3 regions of the Pseudonocardia sp. Ae717_Ps2 genome follow, and region 2 is predicted to be linked to each of the others. Evidence: predicted binding sites of a transcription regulator. Region 2 holds the regulator's gene; each other region holds the start of a gene.
The links. The regulator LexA, encoded in region 2, represses DNA repair genes until DNA is damaged. The targets are predictions, from matches to a motif close to CGAACACGTGTTCG.

Region 1 (5,822 bases), 320 kb from region 2:
CGCCGTTCGCGGCGACCTCCATCCCGCCCAGGACGGCCACGTCGAGCTTCCCGGCCCGGATCTGGCCGAAGCTCTCGGCGGAGCCGAAGAAGGCGGCACCGGCGGCGACGGTGACGGTCTCCTTGCCGGCGTTGATGAGGTCGGGGTCGACCTCGTCGTCGGTGGGGTAGGGGCCGACGCCGAGGATCCCGTTCTCCGAGTGCAGCACGACCGTCCGGCCCTCGGGGATGTGCCCGGGGACCAGGGTCGGCATGCCGATGCCGAGGTTGACGTACGCGCCGTCGGGCAGCTCCGCCGCGACCCGGGCGGCCATCTCGTCACGGTTGAGGGCCATGGTCAACGCACCGTCCTGAACTCGACCGGCTTCTCGACGTCGGGGACGTGCAGCACGCGGTGCACGTGGATGCCGGGGGTGTGGACCTCGTCGGGGTCGATCTCCCCGGGCTCGACCAGGTGCTCGACCTGGGCGATCGTCGTCCGCCCGGCCGCGGCGCAGTCCGGGTTGAAGTTGCGCGCCGCGCGCCGGAACACCAGGTTGCCGTGCCGGTCGCCCTTCCAGGCGTGGACCAGCGCGAAGTCCGGGGTGAGGGCACGCTCGAGGACGTAGGTCACGCCGTCGAACTCGCGGGTCTCCTTCGCCGGGGACTCGACGGCGACCGAGCCGTCGGCCGCGTAGCGCCAGGGCAGCCCGCCCTCGGCGACCAGCGTGCCGACCCCGGCCGGGGTGTAGAACGCCGGGATGCCCGCGCCGCCGGCCCGCAGTCGCTCGGCGAGGGTGCCCTGCGGGGTCAGCTCCAGCTCCAGCTCGCCGGCGAGGTACTGGCGGGCGAACTCCTTGTTGTTGCCGACGTAGGAGCCGATCGTGCGCCGGATGCGCCCGGCGGCGAGCAGGGTGCCCAGGCCGAAGCCGTCGACGCCCAGGTTGTTCGAGATCGTCTCCAGGTCCGTCGCGCCCTGTTCCAGCAGCGCCGCGATCAGCACCGTCGGAACCCCGGACATGCCGAACCCGCCGACCGCGAGCGACGCCCCGTCGCCGATGTCGGCGACCGCCTCCGCGGCGGATGCCACCACCTTGTCCATCACTCACCTCCGTCGCCGACGACGGTACGCGGCGTACGACAGACGCACAAGTGTTCGCTCTGCGAACACTGCCGGAGTGGCGTCCACGCGCCGAGATGCAGCTCAGCGGGGCCCGAGGGTGCCCCGTACCCCGCTGAGCTGCATCTCGACGACCGCCGCCGTCGCGGCGCACCGTCGGTCGGGCGGGCGCGGCGCGGGTCAGGCCGGGGCGGGGGCGGTGTGCGGGTCGCCGACGGCGATCTCCCCGCCCGCGGCGACCTCGGCGTACACGCCCGCGCACGCCCAGACCCCGCCGATCTGCGGGATCTCGATGCGGTTGTGCTTCGCGATCGTGCGCAGGGTGTCCGGGTCGTCGGGCAGGTCGCCCTGGGGGAGCGTCGTCATGACGCACCGCATGGTGGCGAAGGAGAAGGAGACCCGGACCTCCTCGCCGATCGTCGACGTGCTGCCCGGCCAGTCGTTCTCGACGAAGCCGTGGCCGCCGTCGGGGGATGAGTCGGCGCGGAGCACGATGTTCGGCCGGTAGCGCAGCGCGTCGAAGGTCGCCTCCGGCGCGAGCTCGCGGAGCCGGTCGAGGGTGGACTCGGTGAGCACGTGCAGCGACGACAGGTCGAAGAACGTGCCCGGCGCCCCGAACGCGGAGATGTCGAACCGGCTGATGGCCTCGCCGGAGTCCTCGTGCCGGGTCGTCGTGGCGTCGATGAGCGCGCGCGGGGCGAGCTGCTGCGGGGTGAGGCCCTCGATGTCGGGCCACAGCTCCTCGAAGTGGCTGCCCTCCGGCGGGACCGAGACCAGCGACACGTCCCGCCCGAGCGCGGCCGACAGCGCGGTGTCCAGGCCCTCGTCGTCGCTGCGCAGGACCGAGCCGTCCGGGAAGGTGATCTCGACCGGCGGCAGCGGCTCCCCGGGCACCGGCTCGGCGACGAACCGGGCCGCGAAGCCGAGCAGTCCGAGCCAGCGCCTGGGCACCTTGGCGCTGGCGATGCTCCCGGTCTCGGTGTCGAGCACCGCATAGGCGCGGTCGCCCAGCAACCCCCGCCCGCTGACGGTGGCCCGGGTCAGGGACTCACCGAGCATGGACTTGACCGGGTACCGGTACAGCGCGACGACCGTCATGTCCGGTGTATATCGGCCCGTCCGCGTCCCCGGCACGGGTCGGACGGAGGGGGCCGCCCGGCCGGGTCTCAGCTGAGGGACTGCCGGGGGAGGGTCGCCGCGGATGCGCCGTCCCGCCCTGTCGGACCACCCGTTCGGCTCAGCAGGGCGACCCGGAGCTCGTCCGCGGAGTCGTAGACGGTGTCCGCGCCCGCCGCGACCAGCTCACCGGGCTCGGCGTAGCCCCAGCCCGCGCCGACGCAGCGCAGGCCGTGCTCGGCGGCGCCCTCGACGTCGTGCAGCCGGTCGCCGACCATCAACGGCTCGTCGGCACCGGACGGGTGCCCGAGCCGGCGCAGGGCCTCGGCGACCACGGCGCCCTTGGTCGGCCGGTCCGCGGTGCGCGTGTCGCCGACGATCTCGGTGAACAGGTCGGTCCAGCCGTGGTGGGCGATGATCCGCCGGGCCGGCGGCTCGGCCTTGCTGGTGGCCAGGGCCATCGTCACGCCGGCCGCGGACAGCGCGCGCAGCAGCTCCTCGACGCCGGGGTACGGAGTGCAGTCCAGGCAGCCGTCCTCGTCGCCGTAGATCCGCCGGTACACCGGCAGCACCGCGGCGGCGCCCTCCTCGCCGAGGATCGGGGGCAGGCTGCGGTACAGCGGCGGGCCGAGCAGGTGGGTGCCGAGCGCGGACTCGGGGACGTCCAGGCCCACCTCGTCGATGGCGCGGCGCATCGAGCCGAGGATGCCGGGGGCGGAGTCGACGAGGGTGCCGTCGAGGTCGAGCAGGATGTGGGTCAACACGTCGGGCCATTCTGCCTGCCGGGCGACGCGGGCGTCCTCCTCCCCGGCGGTCGCAAGCCGTACGCTCGTACGCATGGCGAACACGTTGCTCGGGCCCCTGTCCGGTACCGACCGGGTCGACGGCCTGCTCGACGACGGCGCGTGGATCGCCGCCCTGCTGGAGGTCGAGCTGGCGCTGTCGGCCGTCGCCGCCGAGCAGGGCGCGGTCGCCGAGCACGACGCCGACGCGGTGGAACGCGCCGTCGCCGCCGTCGCGGGCCTCGACCCGCACACGCTGGCCGCCGAGTCGGTCGAGGGCGGCAACCCGGTCATCCCGCTGGTCAAACGGCTCAAGGCGGCCGCGGCGCGGATCCAGCCCGGCGCCGAGCGGGCGGTGCACCCGGGCGCGACCAGCCAGGACGTCATGGACACCGCGCTGATGCTGCTCACCCGCCGGGCCGGGCACCGCATCGTCACCGACCTCACGGCCTGCGCCGACGCCGCGGCCGCGCTCGCCGCCGCCCACCGCGGCACCCCGTGCGCGGCCCGCACCCTCGGCCAGCAGGCGTTGCCCACCACCTTCGGCCTGGTCGCCGCGACCTGGTGCACCGGGCTGGACCGGGCGCGCACCGGTCTCGACCGGGTGCTCGACGCCCTGCCGGTCTCCTACGGCGGCGCCGCGGGCACCCTCGCGGCCGTCCACCCGCACGGCCCGGCCGTCGCCGACGCACTGGCCGCGCGGCTCGGGCTCGCCCCGCAGGGCGTGCCGTGGCACACCGAACGCAGCCGCGTCGGCGAGCTCGCCGGGGCACTCGGCGTCGCCGCCGGGGCCTGTGCGAAGCCCGCGGGCGACGTGGTGCTGCTGTCCGCCACCGAGCTCGGCGAGGTGTCGGAGTCCGCGCCGGGGGACTCGTCGTCGATGCCGCACAAGCGCAACCCGGCCGCCGCCGTCACCGCCCGTGGCGCCGCGAAGCGCGCCCCCGGCCTGGTCGCGACGCTGCTCGCGGGCGCCGAGCAGGAGTTCCAGCGCGCCGCCGGGGCCTGGCACGCGGAGTGGGAGACGCTCGTCGCGCTGCTGCGGGTCACCGCGGGTGCCGCGGCCCGGCTGCGGGTGAGCCTGGAGGGACTGCAGGTGCACCCCGGGGCGATGGCCCGCAACCTCGCCCTCGCCGCGGGCGCCCAGGGCTCGGGCACCGGGCACGCCGCCGACCTGGTCGACACCGTCCTCGCCGGGCGGCCCGGATGAGCGCCCCGCGCACCGAGCAGGTCCGCTCGCTGGCCCGCGGTCTGGCCGTCATCCGGTCCTTCGACGCGCAGCGCCCGCAGCAGACCCTCGCCGACGTCGCCTGCGCCACCGGGCTCACCCGCGCCGCGGCGCGCCGGTTCCTGCTCACCCTCGCCGAGGAGGGCTACGTCCGCACCGACGGCAGGCTGTTCGCGCTGACCCCGCGGGTGCTGGAGCTCGGCTGGTCCTACCTGTCCGCGATGGGGCTGCCCGAGATCGCCGCCCCGCACCTGGAACGGCTGGTCGCCGCGGTGCGCGAGTCCGCGTCGGTGTCGGTGCTCGACGGCGACCCGCACACCGGCTACGACGTCGTCTACGTCGCCCGCGTCCCCACCTCGCGGATCATGACCGTCACGATCACGATCGGGACCCGCTTCCCCGCCTGGGCGACGTCGATGGGCCGGGTCCTGCTCGCCGCCCTCCCACCCGCCGACCTCGACACCCACCTCGCCGCGCTGGAGCCCGCGGCGCTGACCGCGCACACCGTCTCGACCCCGGAGCAGCTGCGCACCGAGCTGGACCGGGTCCGCGTGGACGGGCACTGCGTCGTCGACCAGGAGCTGGAGGCCGGGCTGCGCTCGGTCGCGGTGCCGGTCCACGACCGCGCGGGGCGGGTCGTCGCGGCCGCGAACGTCTCCACCCACGCCTCCCGCAACGACGCCGACGGCCTGCGCGCGGACATCCTGCCCGAGCTGCGCGCCTGCGCCGCCGCGATCGAGGCGGACCTGCGCGCCGCCGGGTAGCCGGGAACAGACCGCGTCCGCGACGGGTTGGCTCGGTCAGGAGCTGAACACGAGCGACGGAGGCACGGTGAGCGGACGTCTGCACCTGGCGGTCGAACTCGGAGCGGCGGGGCGGCACCCCGGCGCGTGGCGGCTCGGCGGCGCCGACCCGGCCCGGCTGTTCACCGCCCCGTACCACCTGGACCTGGTGCGCACCGCGGCGCGCGGCGGCCTCGACCTCGTCGCGCTGCCCGACTCGCTGCAGCCGCCCGGCGCCGACCCGGCCGCGCTGCCCGGCACCCTCGACGCCGTCGCCGTCGCCGCGCGGGTCGCGCCCGCCGTCCCCGGCATCGGGGTCGTCCCGACGGTGACGGTCACCCACACCGAGCCGTTCCACCTGTCCAAGGCCGTGGCCACCCTGGACTTCGTGTCCACCGGGCGGGCCGGGTGGCAGCCCGAGGTGTCGCGCACCCAGGCCGAGGCCGACCTGTTCGGCCGTGCGCGCGCCGACCGCGACGCGGCCTCGCTGTGGCGGGAGGCCGGTGAGGTGATCGAGGTCGCCGCGCGGCTGTGGGACTCCTGGGAGGACGACGCCGAGATCCGCGACGCCGCCACCGGGCGCTTCGTCGACCGCGACCGGCTCCACCACATCGACTTCACCGGCGAGTTCTTCTCGGTGACCGGGCCGTCGATCACACCGCGGCCGCCGCAGGGGCAGCCGCTGACCGTGCTGCGCGGCGACGAGCCCGCCGCGCTGGCGACCGTCGGCCGCTACGCCGATGTCGTCCGGGTCGCGGCCGACACGGTCGCCGGTGCCGCCGAGGCCCGCGACCAGGTCCGGGCCGCCGTCGCCGGCGC
Region 2 (5,822 bases):
CCACGGGTGGCCCGGTCGGCACCCGCAACGGGGTGCTCGACACCGCCGTCGGGCCGGACGGGGTCTCGGTCGGGCTCGGGACGGTCGGCGTCGGCCCGGCGTCGGTCGCCACCAGCGGCGACGCGCGCTTCGACGGCATCGCCCTCGACGTCGGGAACCCGCACCTGGCCTGCGTCACCGCGGCCGACCCGGACACCCTCGACCTGACCCGCGCGCCCTCCTACGACCCGGCGCTGTTCCCGAACGGGGTGAACGTCGAGTTCCTGACCCCGCTGGACGGCCCCGCCGACGGCGGCCGCATCCGGATGCGGGTGCACGAACGCGGTGTGGGGGAGACCCGCTCCTGCGGCACCGGGACCGTCGCGGCCGCCGTGGCCGCGCTGCGGCACGCCGGGCACACCGCCGGGGACGTGCAGGTCACCGTTCCGGGCGGGTTGCTGCGGGTGACGGTGGAGGCCGGCACCGACGAGCGGACCGGGCCCACGACGCTGCACGGCCCCGCGGTGCTGCTCGCCTCCGGCGAGCTGGACCGTGCGTGGTGGGACGCTCCCGCCTGAGGCCCGCGAATCGGGGCGGACACGAGTCCCGCGACGTGGGAGGATGGGGGCGAGATGACTGATGCCCACACGCACCCCTCCGTGACCCCTTCCACGTCGAACCCGGTTCCGACGGGTGGCGAGCTCGACCTGGAGGAGCGCACGTCGCTGCGCCGGATCCACGGGCTGTCCACCGAGCTCACCGACATCACCGAGGTCGAGTACCGCAAGCTCCAGCTGGAGCGGGTCGTGCTCGTCGGTGTCTGGACCGAGGGCACGGCCGAGCAGGCCGACAACTCGATGACCGAGCTGGCCCGCCTCGCCGAGACCGCCGGTTCCGAGGTGATGGACGGCCTCGTGCAGCGCCGCTCCAGCCCGGACCCGGCCACGTTCATCGGCTCCGGCAAGGTCGAGGAGCTGCTCGGGGTCGTCCGCGCCACCGGCGCCGACACCGTGATCTGCGACGGCGAGCTGTCACCCGGCCAGCTCCGTCAGCTGGAGGAGCGGCTCAAGGTCAAGGTCATCGACCGGACCGCGCTGATCCTCGACATCTTCGCCCAGCACGCCCGCTCCCGGGACGGCAAGGCCCAGGTCGAGCTCGCGCAGCTGTCCTACCTGCTGCCGCGGCTGCGCGGCTGGGGTGAGGCGCTGTCCCGGCAGGTCGGTGGCCGGGCCGCGGGCGGCGTCGGTATCGGTGGCCGTGGCCCCGGTGAGACGAAGATCGAGCTGGATCGGCGCCGCATCCGCGCGCGGATGTCGAAGCTGCGCCGCGAGATCGGTGCGATGCGCCAGGTCCGCGAGACCCAGCGCGGCAGCCGTCGCCGCAACGAGATCCCCTCGGTCGCGATCGTCGGCTACACCAACGCGGGCAAGTCGAGCCTGCTCAACCAGCTCACCGACGCCGGGGTTCTGGTGCAGGACGCGTTGTTCGCGACGCTGGACCCGACCACCCGCAAGGCACAGACGCCCGACGGGCACGACTACACCCTCACCGACACCGTCGGGTTCGTGCGGCACCTGCCGCACCAGCTCGTCGAGGCGTTCCGCTCCACGCTGGAGGAGGCCGCCCGGGCCGACCTGCTGGTGCACGTCGTCGACGGGTCCGACCCGCTGCCCGACGACCAGATCGCCGCGGTCCGTCAGGTGCTCGTCGAGGTGGGGGAGGCCGCGGGCGACACGATGCCCCCCGAGCTGCTCGTGATCAACAAGATCGACGCGGCCGGTGACCTCGCGCTGGCCCGGCTGCGGCACGCCCAGCCGGACGCCGTGTTCGTCTCGGCACACAGCGGCACCGGGATCGACCGGCTCCGCGAGCACATCGCCGAGCGCCTGCCGCGCCCGGACTACGAGGTCGACCTCCTGCTGCCCTACACCGAGGGTGCGCTGGTCGCGCGGCTGCACGACGACGGCGAGATCCTCGCCGAGTCCCACACCGCCGACGGCACCCGGATCCGGGCGCGGGTGAAGCCGGAGCTGGGCACCGCGGTGCTGCCGTTCGCGGTGGCGGGCTCTGCCGTCCCGATCGGGACCGGCGCCGACCTGCCGGCGACGGCAGCGGGCCACTGAATGGGCGGCCGGGTGGGCGGCCGCGTCCGGGGGTCGTGGCCCGCCGCCTGACCATTGTCGTCTGCCTGACCACTGTCCTCTGCCTGGCCGGTGCGCTCACGGGTGCGGCCGCGCCGCCGCCCGGGGCGCACCCGGTCTGCACCGTCGACGATCCGCGGCTGGCGGAGCTGTCCGGGCTGGTCGCGCAGGGCCCGCCCGGCGGAGCCCCGCAGCGGTACCACGCGATCGTCGACGGCGGGGGGACCGCGCGGACGTTCACCCTGGACCCGTCCGGCTGCGCAGTCACCGGAACCCGGCAGGCCGACGTCCCGGTCACCGACGTCGAGGACCTCGGGCTCGGGCCGGGCGGGGATCTCTGGCTCGCCGACACCGGTGACAACGGGGCACAGCGTGGCTCGGTCCGGCTCGTCGTGCTGCCCCCGGCCGGGCCGCCACGCGTGTACGACCTGGACTATCCGGACGGTCCGCGCGACGTCGAGGCGCTGCTGGTCGGCGACGACGGCGTGCCCCTGCTGGTGGACAAGACCACCGGGGCCGCCGGGGTGTACCGACCCGACGCACCGCTGCGCGAGGGCGGGGGCCCGGTCCCGCTGCGTCGGGTGGCACAGGTCGTGCTGCCCTGGTCGGGCACCGGTGGCGGGCCGCTCGGGGCTGCCGGATCCCGCACGATCACCGGCGGCGGGGTCTCACCGACCGGGGCCGACGGCGGACGCGCCGCCGTGCTGCGGACCTACACCGACGCCTGGGTGTTCCCGCTGCCCGTCGGCGGACCGGCGACGGCCGACGTGCTGGTCGCGGCGCTGGGCGGGGCACCACTGCCGGTGCCGTTGCCGGACGAGGCCCAGGGCGAGGCGATCGCCCCGGACGGCCGGGGTGCATTGCACTCCGGCAGCGAGGCCCGGGGCCCGACCGCGGCGGCGATCACCGTCGTCCCGGGCGCGGTGCCCGCGGCGACCGGCCCACGGGCACCGGTCGTGGCCCAGCCCGCCGAGGTGCCGGAGTACCGCACGTACCCGTCGTGGCTGCCCGCCGCGGGCGGGGCGGCGGTGCTCGCGGTGCTGCTGGTGACCGGTGCCGTCGCGATGTCCCTGCACGGACGGCGCCGCCGGTCCCGCTGACCGCGGGAACCGGGCGCCGCCGAGGAGGTCAGAGGCGGCGCAGGACCGCCACGACGCGGCCGAGGATCGACGCGTCGTCACCCGGGATCGGGTCGTAGGCGTCGTTCGCCGGCATCAGCCAGATGTGCCCGTCCTTGCGGCGGAACGTCTTCACCGTCGCCTCGCCGTCGATCATCGCGGCCACGATCTCGCCCTGCTCGGCCACCGGCTGCTGACGCACGACGACCCAGTCGCCGTCGGTGATCGCGGCGTCGACCATCGAGTCACCCTTGACGTTGAGCAGGAACAGCGTGCCCTCGCCGACGATCTCGCGCGGCAGCGGGAACACGTCCTGCACGGCCTGCTCGGCCAGGATCGGGCCACCGGCGGCGATGTCGCCGATGAGCGGCACGAACGCCGGCGCCGGCCGCGCGGAACGCAGCTCGGCGGTGTCGGCGTCGGAGTCCGACCCGTCGGTGCCGGCGATCTGCTCCGGGCTGCGGACGTCGACCGCGCGGGTGCGGTTCGGGTCGCGCCGGAGGAAGCCCTTGCGCTCCAGGGTCCGGAGCTGGTGGTGCACCGACGAGGTGGACGTGAGGCCCACCGCGTCACCGATCTCGCGGACGCTGGGCGGGTAGCCGTACCGGTCCACCCAGTCCCGGATGACGGCCAGGACCTTCTTCTGCCGCGGGGTCAGGCCGCGGGTGTCGGTCGCGGGGTCGGGGAACTCCCGGACCGTCGCGGATCCCCGGTCCGCGGCGGTGCCGGTCACGCCGGGACCACCGTGTCCGGTGTCGTCCGCTGCCATCGCATTCGCCTCCTCGGGGTACTTACGGCGACGACCCTAGCCGTCGCGGGCCCGTTCGCCAAACATGCGTTCGAAGTCGCCCGGGGCGTGTCGTGGATTCCGTCGGGCCGTGGTGGTAGAACATCGCACAGGCGTTCGATCGAACACCAGTTCGATCGGTCTGGTTCGATCGGATGCCGTCCGCGTCGCCGTCCGGCCGCGCGGGGCGACCGGCAGCGGGAACGGCAGTGGGGGTGGCGATCGTGGACGCAGCGGTCATCGGGGGTATGACGGTCATCGGACGGGCTCCGGTCGGCACCGCGGCCGGCGCGGTGCGGCCCGTACCGACGCCGGGTCCCGTGCGCCGCGTGGTGGCGGCGGTGGGTGTCCTGCTGGCCTCGGCGGCCGCGGTCGTCGCGCTCGGGGTGGTCGCCGACGTCGCCGCCCACGGCCCGGCCGTGCCGCCCGCGGTCGGCGCGCCACGCTGAGAGCGTCTCCGGCACGTGCGGTGACCTGCGGAGACGCGGTTGTTGTCGGTGTCGGGTGCTACACCGCTCGTACGCCCGTTCGACCGGGCTCGGGGAAGGGCCGGTCGGGAGCGGGGGAGACGAGACCGCCCGGGGGACGGGCGGTCCGACGGCAGGAGGAACCATGCGAGAGCTCGACGAGCGGATCCGCGACCACGGCGCGGTCGGCTGCCTGACCGGTGCCCCCGCGCCCGGCACCCCCACCTCGCGCGCCCGGCGCGCCGCCCGGGAGCGGGTGCGGGCGGCGGAGGGTGTGGCCGGTCCGGCCGGTGCCGGCTCGTCGGCCGTCGCGCGCGCCGCGCACCGGTGGGCCGCCCACGGTGCACGGGAGCGCGCACTGACCGAGTCGGTCGCGCGGCACCCCGCCGCCCGTTCCCGGCGCGCCACGGCGTCCGGTGTCTCGGCAGCCGGTGTCTCGGTGCCTGGTGTCCCGGTGCCTGGTGTCCCGGTACCTGGTGTCCCGGTGCCTGGTGTCCCGGTGCCTGGTGTCTCGGCGCCCGGTGTTCCGACGTCCGGTCCGACGGCGCCTGGTCCGACGGCTCACGGTCCGACGGCTCACGGGCGTGCGGCCCGGACCGCGGCACCGGTCGGTCCGGCGGTCCCGCGTGGCGTCACCGGTGGTCCGAACGTCGCGGTCCGGACGCCCCGCTGCACCACCTCGGCGCCGGGCTCCACGGCGACCCTGGTGCGGCCCGCCCGGGTCGCGGCGCCGTCCGGTCCGCGGTCGGTGGCCGTGCCGGCGCCGCGCACGGTCCGTCCGCTGGACCGGCGTTGCCTGGTCCCGGCCCGCCCCCGCCCGGCCCGCAGCCGGGTCCGCGGGCGCCTGGAGCGGTTCCTGACCGGGGTCGCGGTGCTGCTGTGCGCCACGACCGCGGTGGTGGCGCTCGGGCTGCTGGGCGACGCGGCGGCGGGCTGGAACGCCCCCGCGGCCGCCGTGCCGTCGGTCGGTGCCGTGCGCTGAGGAGTGTCGGGGCCGCGGTGCGGTCTCGTGGGCTGGGCCGGTGGCCCGGAGTGGTGCCGGCGTGTCCGGCCCGGGTCATGCAGTGGTGCGGTGCCGACGTGTCGGGCTCCCGGGGCGGAGCCGGTCGGGCGTGCCGTGGTGCGGTGCCGGCGCGGCGACCGTGGTCACGGCGGTGGCGGTGCGGTGACGGTGTGGAGCGATCCGGCGCCGTGTCGGCGTCGCATCGGGTGACGGCATGCGCCGGGCCGGCACGCGGATGTCGGGCGGCGGTCGCCGGGATGTCGCCGGATCGTCGGCGGTGAGCCGCCGGGCGCGTCGGCAGGGCGTGTCCCCGCATCGGGTGGCCGC
Region 3 (5,822 bases), 2.0 Mb from region 2:
GGTGACCAGATCACGCAGGAACCGGCCGGTGTGGCTGTCGGGGTGCGCCGCGATCTGCTCCGGTGTCCCCTGCGCCACCACGGTGCCACCGCCCGAGCCGCCCTCCGGGCCCATGTCGATGACCCAGTCCGAGGTCTTGATGACGTCGAGGTTGTGCTCGATCACGATCACCGTGTTGCCCTTGTCCGCCAGCCCCTGGATGACGGCGAGGAGCTTGCGGATGTCCTCGAAGTGCAGGCCGGTGGTCGGCTCGTCGAGGATGTAGACGGTGCGGCCGTTGCTGCGCTTCTGCAGCTCGCTGGCGAGCTTGACCCGCTGGGCCTCACCGCCGGACAGCGTCGGCGCGGGCTGCCCGAGCCGGACGTAGCCGAGGCCGACGTCGACCAGGGTCCGCAGGTAGCGGGCGATCGAGGTGATCGGCTCGAAGAACTCGGCGGCCTCCTCGATCGGCATGTCCAGGACGTCGGCGACGGTCTTGCCCTTGTAGTGGACCTCCAGGGTCTCCCGGTTGTACCGGGCCCCCTTGCAGACCTCGCACGGCACGTAGACGTCCGGCAGGAAGTTCATCTCGATCTTGATCGTGCCGTCGCCGGTGCACGCCTCGCAGCGGCCACCCTTGACGTTGAAGGAGAAGCGGCCCTCGGCGTAGCCGCGGACCTTCGCCTCGGTGGTCGCGGCGAACAGCTTGCGGACCTTGTCCCACACGCCGGTGTAGGTCGCCGGGTTGGACCGCGGGGTCCGCCCGATCGGCGACTGGTCGACCCGGACGAGCTTGTCGAGCTCGTCGACGCCGTTGATCCGGGTGTGCCTGCCGGGGACCTGGCGGGCGCCGTTGAGCCGGTTCGCCAGCACCGTGGCGAGGATGTCGTTGATCAGCGTCGACTTGCCGGACCCGGAGACCCCGGTGATCGACACCAGGCCACCGAGCGGGATGTCGACGTCGATGCCGCGCAGGTTGTGCTCCCGCGCGCCGACGATGGTCAGCCTGCGGTCGTGGTCGAGCACCCGGCGCTCGGGCAGCGGGATCGACTTGCGCCCGGACAGGTAGGCGCCGGTCAGCGAGGTGTCGTGCGACTCCAGGTCGGCGATGGTGCCCGAGTGCACGACGCGGCCGCCGTGCTCGCCGGCGCCGGGGCCGATGTCCACCGCCCAGTCCGAGGCGCGGATGGTGTCCTCGTCGTGCTCGACGACGATCAGCGTGTTCCCCAGCTCCTTGAGCCGGGTCAACGTGTCGATCAGCCGCCGGTTGTCGCGCTGGTGCAGCCCGATCGACGGCTCGTCGAGCACGTAGAGGACCCCGACCAGGCCGGAGCCGATCTGGGTGGCCAGCCGGATCCGCTGCGCCTCGCCACCGGACAGCGTGCCCGCGGCACGGTCCAGCGACAGGTAGTCCAGCCCGACGTCGAGCAGGAAGCCCAGCCGGGCCTGCACCTCCTTGAGCACCGCACCGGCGATCATCGCCTGCCGGTCGTCGAGCACCATGCCGTTCAGGAACTGTGAGCACTCGGCCACCGACATGTTCGACACCTGCGCGATCGACCGCTCCCCCAGGTCGCGGTGCGGCAGGGTCACCGACAGCACCTCGGGACGCAGCCGGGCGCCGTTGCACGCCGGGCAGGGGATGTCGCGCATGTAGCCCTCGTAGCGCTCCCGCTGCGACTCGGACTCGGTCTGCTCCAGGCGACGCTCGAGGAACGGCATCACGCCCTCGAAGTTGGCGTAGTACGAGCGCTCGCGGCCGTAGCGGTTGCGGTAGCGCACGTGGACCTGGTCGTCGCTGCCGTGCAGGACCGCCTTCTGCGCGGCGGCGGGGAGCTTGCGCCAGGGGGTGTCCATCCGGAACCCGACCGCGGTGGCCAGGCCGGACAGCAGCCGGCCGAAGTAGTCCGCGTTGTGTCCGGACGACCAGGGCGCGATGGCGCCGTCGCCGAGGGACAGGTCCGGGTCGGGGACGACCAGCTCCGGGTCGACCTCCTTCTTGATGCCGATGCCGGAGCAGGCCGGGCAGGCGCCGTAGGGCGAGTTGAAGGAGAAGGTGCGGGGCTCGAGGTCGTCGACGGCGAGGGTGTGCCCGTTCGGGCAGGCCATCTTCTCGGAGAAGCGGCGCTCGCGCTGCGGGTCGTCGTCGGGCAGGTCCACGAAGTCCAGCACGACCAGGCCGTCGGCCAGCCGCAGCGCGGTCTCCACCGAGTCGGTGAGCCGCTGCTTGGCCGTCGCCTTCACCGAGAGCCGGTCGACGACGACGGCGATGTCGTGCTTCTCCTGCTTCTTCAGCTTCGGCGGGTCCGACAGCGGGTGGACCGTGCCGTCGACGAGGACGCGGGAGTAGCCCTGGGCCTGCAGGTTCCCGAACAGGTCGACGAACTCGCCCTTACGGGTCCGCACGACCGGCGCGAGCACCTGGAAGCGGCTGCCCTGCTCCATCTCCAGCACCTGGTCGACGATCTGCTGCGGGGTCTGCTTCTCGATCCGCTCGCCGCAGGTCGGGCAGTGCGGGATGCCGGCGCGCGCGTAGAGCAGCCGCAGGTAGTCGTGGATCTCGGTGATCGTGCCGACCGTCGAGCGCGGGTTGCGGTTGGTCGACTTCTGGTCGATCGAGACCGCCGGGGACAGGCCCTCGATGAAGTCCACGTCGGGCTTGTCCATCTGCCCGAGGAACTGGCGCGCGTACGCCGAGAGGGACTCGACGTAGCGCCGCTGCCCCTCGGCGAAGATCGTGTCGAACGCGAGGCTGGACTTGCCGGACCCGGACAGCCCGGTGAAGACGATCATGCTGTCGCGGGGCAGGTCGATGTCGATGCCCTGCAGGTTGTGCTCGCGCGCACCGCGCACGACCAGCTTCGGCCCCTCCGGGACCGGCGACGCGCCCGGGGACAGGGCGGTGCCGGCGTCGCGGCGGTCGGTGCTGTGGTCGCTCACGTTGCGCGCCTCCTGGGGTGGCGGTGCCGTCCGGGTCGGACCCGGTTGTGACGCCCGCGGGCTGACGGACATTCCCGGACCGGGCACCCGTGGCCGGTGAGGTTCGTCCCCTCGTCCGCCGTCGATGCTAGGTGCGACCCCCGACAGGAACCCGGTGAGCGGGGCCCGGCGGTGGTCCGGCGCGGTGGATGCACCTCGGTACGCGCCGGTCGGTCCACCGCGCACGGTACTCGCACGCCTGTTCGATCCGTCAGCGGCCCCGTGCGTGCGACCGGCGGGTTCTCCCCACCGCGGGATGTCGGGACGGGCCGCTACCCTCCCGCTCGTGGACGTCCTGGAGAACTACACCGGTCACACCGAGCCGGGCGGCGCGGCCATCCGCCGCGACCTGGAGCGGCTGAGCATCAGCAAGATCTCGGTCGGCGAGATGGACAACAACGCCTACCTGCTCGTGTGCAAGCAGAGCAACGAGGCGCTGCTGATCGACGCGGCGGCCGAGCCGACCCGCATCGCCGACCTCATCGGCGCCGCGGACGAGCGCCCGGACCTGCGCCACCTGGTCACCACCCACCGCCACGCCGACCACTGGCAGGCGCTGGGCGCGATCGCGGGCATGTTCGAGCCGCGGCTGATCGCCCACCCGCTGGACGCGCCGGAGCTCCCCGCCCCGATGGACGAGTTCGTCGAGCACGGCGACACGATCGCCTTCGGTGAGATCGAGCTGGAGGTCATCCACCTGCGCGGGCACACGCCGGGCTCGGTGGCGCTGCTCTACCGCGGGGAGGACCGGCCGCACCTGTTCACCGGGGACAGCCTGTTCCCGGGTGGGCCGGGCAAGACCTGGTCGGCGGAGGACAACGCGCAGCTGATCAGTGACCTCGAGGAGCGGGTGTTCGACCGGCTCGACGACGACACCTGGTTCTACCCGGGCCACGGTGACGACTCGACGCTCGGGGCGGAGCGGCCGAGCATCCCCGAGTGGCGGTCACGGGGCTGGTGACCCTCGGCGTCACGCCGGGCCGCTGCGGGCGTAGCGGCCGGGCGTGACACCGACCAGCCGCACGAACCGGCGGTGCAGGTGGGCCTGGTCGTGGAACCCCACCGCCGCGGCGGCCGCGGCCGGCGGCGTCCCGTCCAGCAGCAGCGACCGCGCCCGCTCGACGCGGCGGGCGTCGAGGTAGCGGTGCGGCGGGAGCCCGAAGCGGCGCGAGAAGGTGCGGACCAGGTGGCCGGGGTGGGCGTGCAACAGGCGCCCGGCCTCGGCGAGGGTCACACCGTCGACGAGCCGGGAGTCGAGCAGGTCCCGCAGCCGGCCGGCCAGGTCCGTCGGCGGCGCCGGGCCGGGCCCGGCGGTCGGGTCCAGGTGCCGGGCGAGACGTTCGGCGACGAGTGCGAGGCGGCTCTCGGCGTGCAGCTCCTCCCCCGGCACCGCCAGCGCGCGGTGCAGCTCGTCGAGCCTGCGGCGCAGGAGGGGGTCGGCCACCCCCGGCCGGTCGACCGCGGGGCCGACCAGCCCGTCCGTCCCGGACGCCCCCGGGTCGAGGGCGGCGGGGTCGAGGTAGAGGACCCGCTTGCGGAAACCGGAGCCGCCCGCCGCGCGTCCGTCGTGCGCGACCAGCGGCGGCAGCAGCGTCATCGGGGCCTCCTCGGTCCCGTGCGGTCGCCGGTCCAGGTCGTAGCGCACGGCGCCGTCGTCGACGATCAGGACCGTCCACGTGGAGTGCGCGTGCAGCGGGTACCGGTGCCGGACGAAGCGCGCGTGCAGCACCTCCGTGATGCCCGGCACGCGCTGCGGCCGCCAGGCGGTGACGGCCTCGCCCGCCGCCCGCGAACCGGTTCCGGACATGTGCGGAACGTACAAGAGTGCAGGGGTCCTGCCGCCCGAGGATCGACGGCGTGACCGACACCGCCCTGCTCCCCGTCTCCTCCGATCGCCCCGCCACCAAGATCGCCGTCGTGCTGCGTGACGACCTGCTCGGCTGGCAGGTCGCGAACGTGACCGCCTTCCTCGCCGCCGGTGTCGCCGCCGGTGTCCCCGAGCTGATCGGCGAGCCCTACGCCGACGCCGACGGCACCGCCTACCTGCCGACCCTCGGTCTGCCGGTGCTCGTGCGCGCCGGGGACGCGACGACGCTCGCGGCCTGCCGGGCCCGGGCGGTCGGCCGCGGACTGCCGGTGGCGGTGTTCACCTCCGCGATGTTCGGCACCGGCAACGACCACGACAACCGTGCCGTGGTCGCGGTGGCCCGGGCCGAGGAGCTCGACCTGGTCGGGCTGGCGCTGCACGGGCCGCGCAACGCCGTCGACAAGATCCTCAAGGGGACGACGACCCATCCGTGACGGCCGGTGCGGCCAGCCCGGCGTCGTCGAACAGCTCCCGCCAGCGCGCCGCCGGGAGCCGGTCCAGCGGCCGGTCGGCCGACGCCCACGCCGCGGCGACGACCTCGGGCAGCAGGTCCGCGCCGACCAGCCCGGCGTCGGTGAGCTCGGCGAGCAGCTGCGGCACGCGGTGCCCGCCCACCCGGGCGACGGCGGCGTCCCAGTCGGCGCGGGTGAGCGGGCGGTCGCGGTCGAGCAGCGCGTTGACGGTGATCTCGTACAGGGCCTGGCTCACGCCGCCAGGATGCCCCCTCAGCCCAGTTCCTCCAGCGCGAGCCCGGTGGAGCGCGGACCGAGCAGGCCGACATCGAGACAGAGCAGCACGATGAGCCCCGCGGCGCCACCGAACACCGCGACCGGCCCGGCCGTGGCCAGCAGCGGGACGGCGACGAACGGGAGGAACGCCGACGTCGCACGGGACAGCGAGTAGGCGATCCCGCCCGCGGTGGAGCGGATCGTCGTCGGGAAGATCTCGGCCTGGTAGATGTGGAACGCGTTGGAGAACACGTTGCTCACCGCGGTCA

Region 1: Ae717Ps2_RS17070 (CoA transferase subunit A) is a predicted target of LexA. The motif match lies at 1,124-1,137, and genes of this name have one in related genera.
Region 3: uvrA (excinuclease ABC subunit UvrA) is a predicted target of LexA. The motif match lies at 3,151-3,164, and genes of this name have one in related genera.

Annotation. Positions count from the first base shown of each region.
Region 1 covers NZ_MCIS01000001.1:3,731,976-3,737,797, reverse strand. The annotation lists gene Ae717Ps2_RS17075 (3-oxoacid CoA-transferase subunit B) at 1-334, opposite strand, end outside; gene Ae717Ps2_RS17070 (CoA transferase subunit A) at 337-1,080, opposite strand; gene Ae717Ps2_RS17065 (MOSC domain-containing protein) at 1,279-2,196, opposite strand; gene Ae717Ps2_RS17060 (HAD hydrolase-like protein) at 2,265-3,053, opposite strand; gene Ae717Ps2_RS17055 (lyase family protein) at 3,052-4,203, shown strand; gene Ae717Ps2_RS17050 (IclR family transcriptional regulator C-terminal domain-containing protein) at 4,200-4,985, shown strand; gene Ae717Ps2_RS17045 (LLM class flavin-dependent oxidoreductase) at 5,053-5,822, shown strand, end outside.
Region 2 covers NZ_MCIS01000001.1:4,048,400-4,054,221, reverse strand. The annotation lists gene dapF (diaminopimelate epimerase) at 1-557, shown strand, start outside; gene hflX (GTPase HflX) at 612-2,102, shown strand; gene Ae717Ps2_RS36225 (hypothetical protein) at 2,138-3,220, shown strand; gene lexA (transcriptional repressor LexA) at 3,249-4,007, opposite strand; gene Ae717Ps2_RS18535 (hypothetical protein) at 4,250-4,474, shown strand; gene Ae717Ps2_RS18530 (hypothetical protein) at 4,638-5,474, shown strand.
Region 3 covers NZ_MCIS01000001.1:2,090,985-2,096,806, reverse strand. The annotation lists gene uvrA (excinuclease ABC subunit UvrA) at 1-2,877, opposite strand, end outside; gene Ae717Ps2_RS10005 (MBL fold metallo-hydrolase) at 3,245-3,919, shown strand; gene Ae717Ps2_RS10000 (AraC family transcriptional regulator) at 3,929-4,765, opposite strand; gene Ae717Ps2_RS09995 (DUF2000 domain-containing protein) at 4,816-5,259, shown strand; gene Ae717Ps2_RS09990 (hypothetical protein) at 5,234-5,533, opposite strand; gene Ae717Ps2_RS09985 (MFS transporter) at 5,551-5,822, opposite strand, start outside.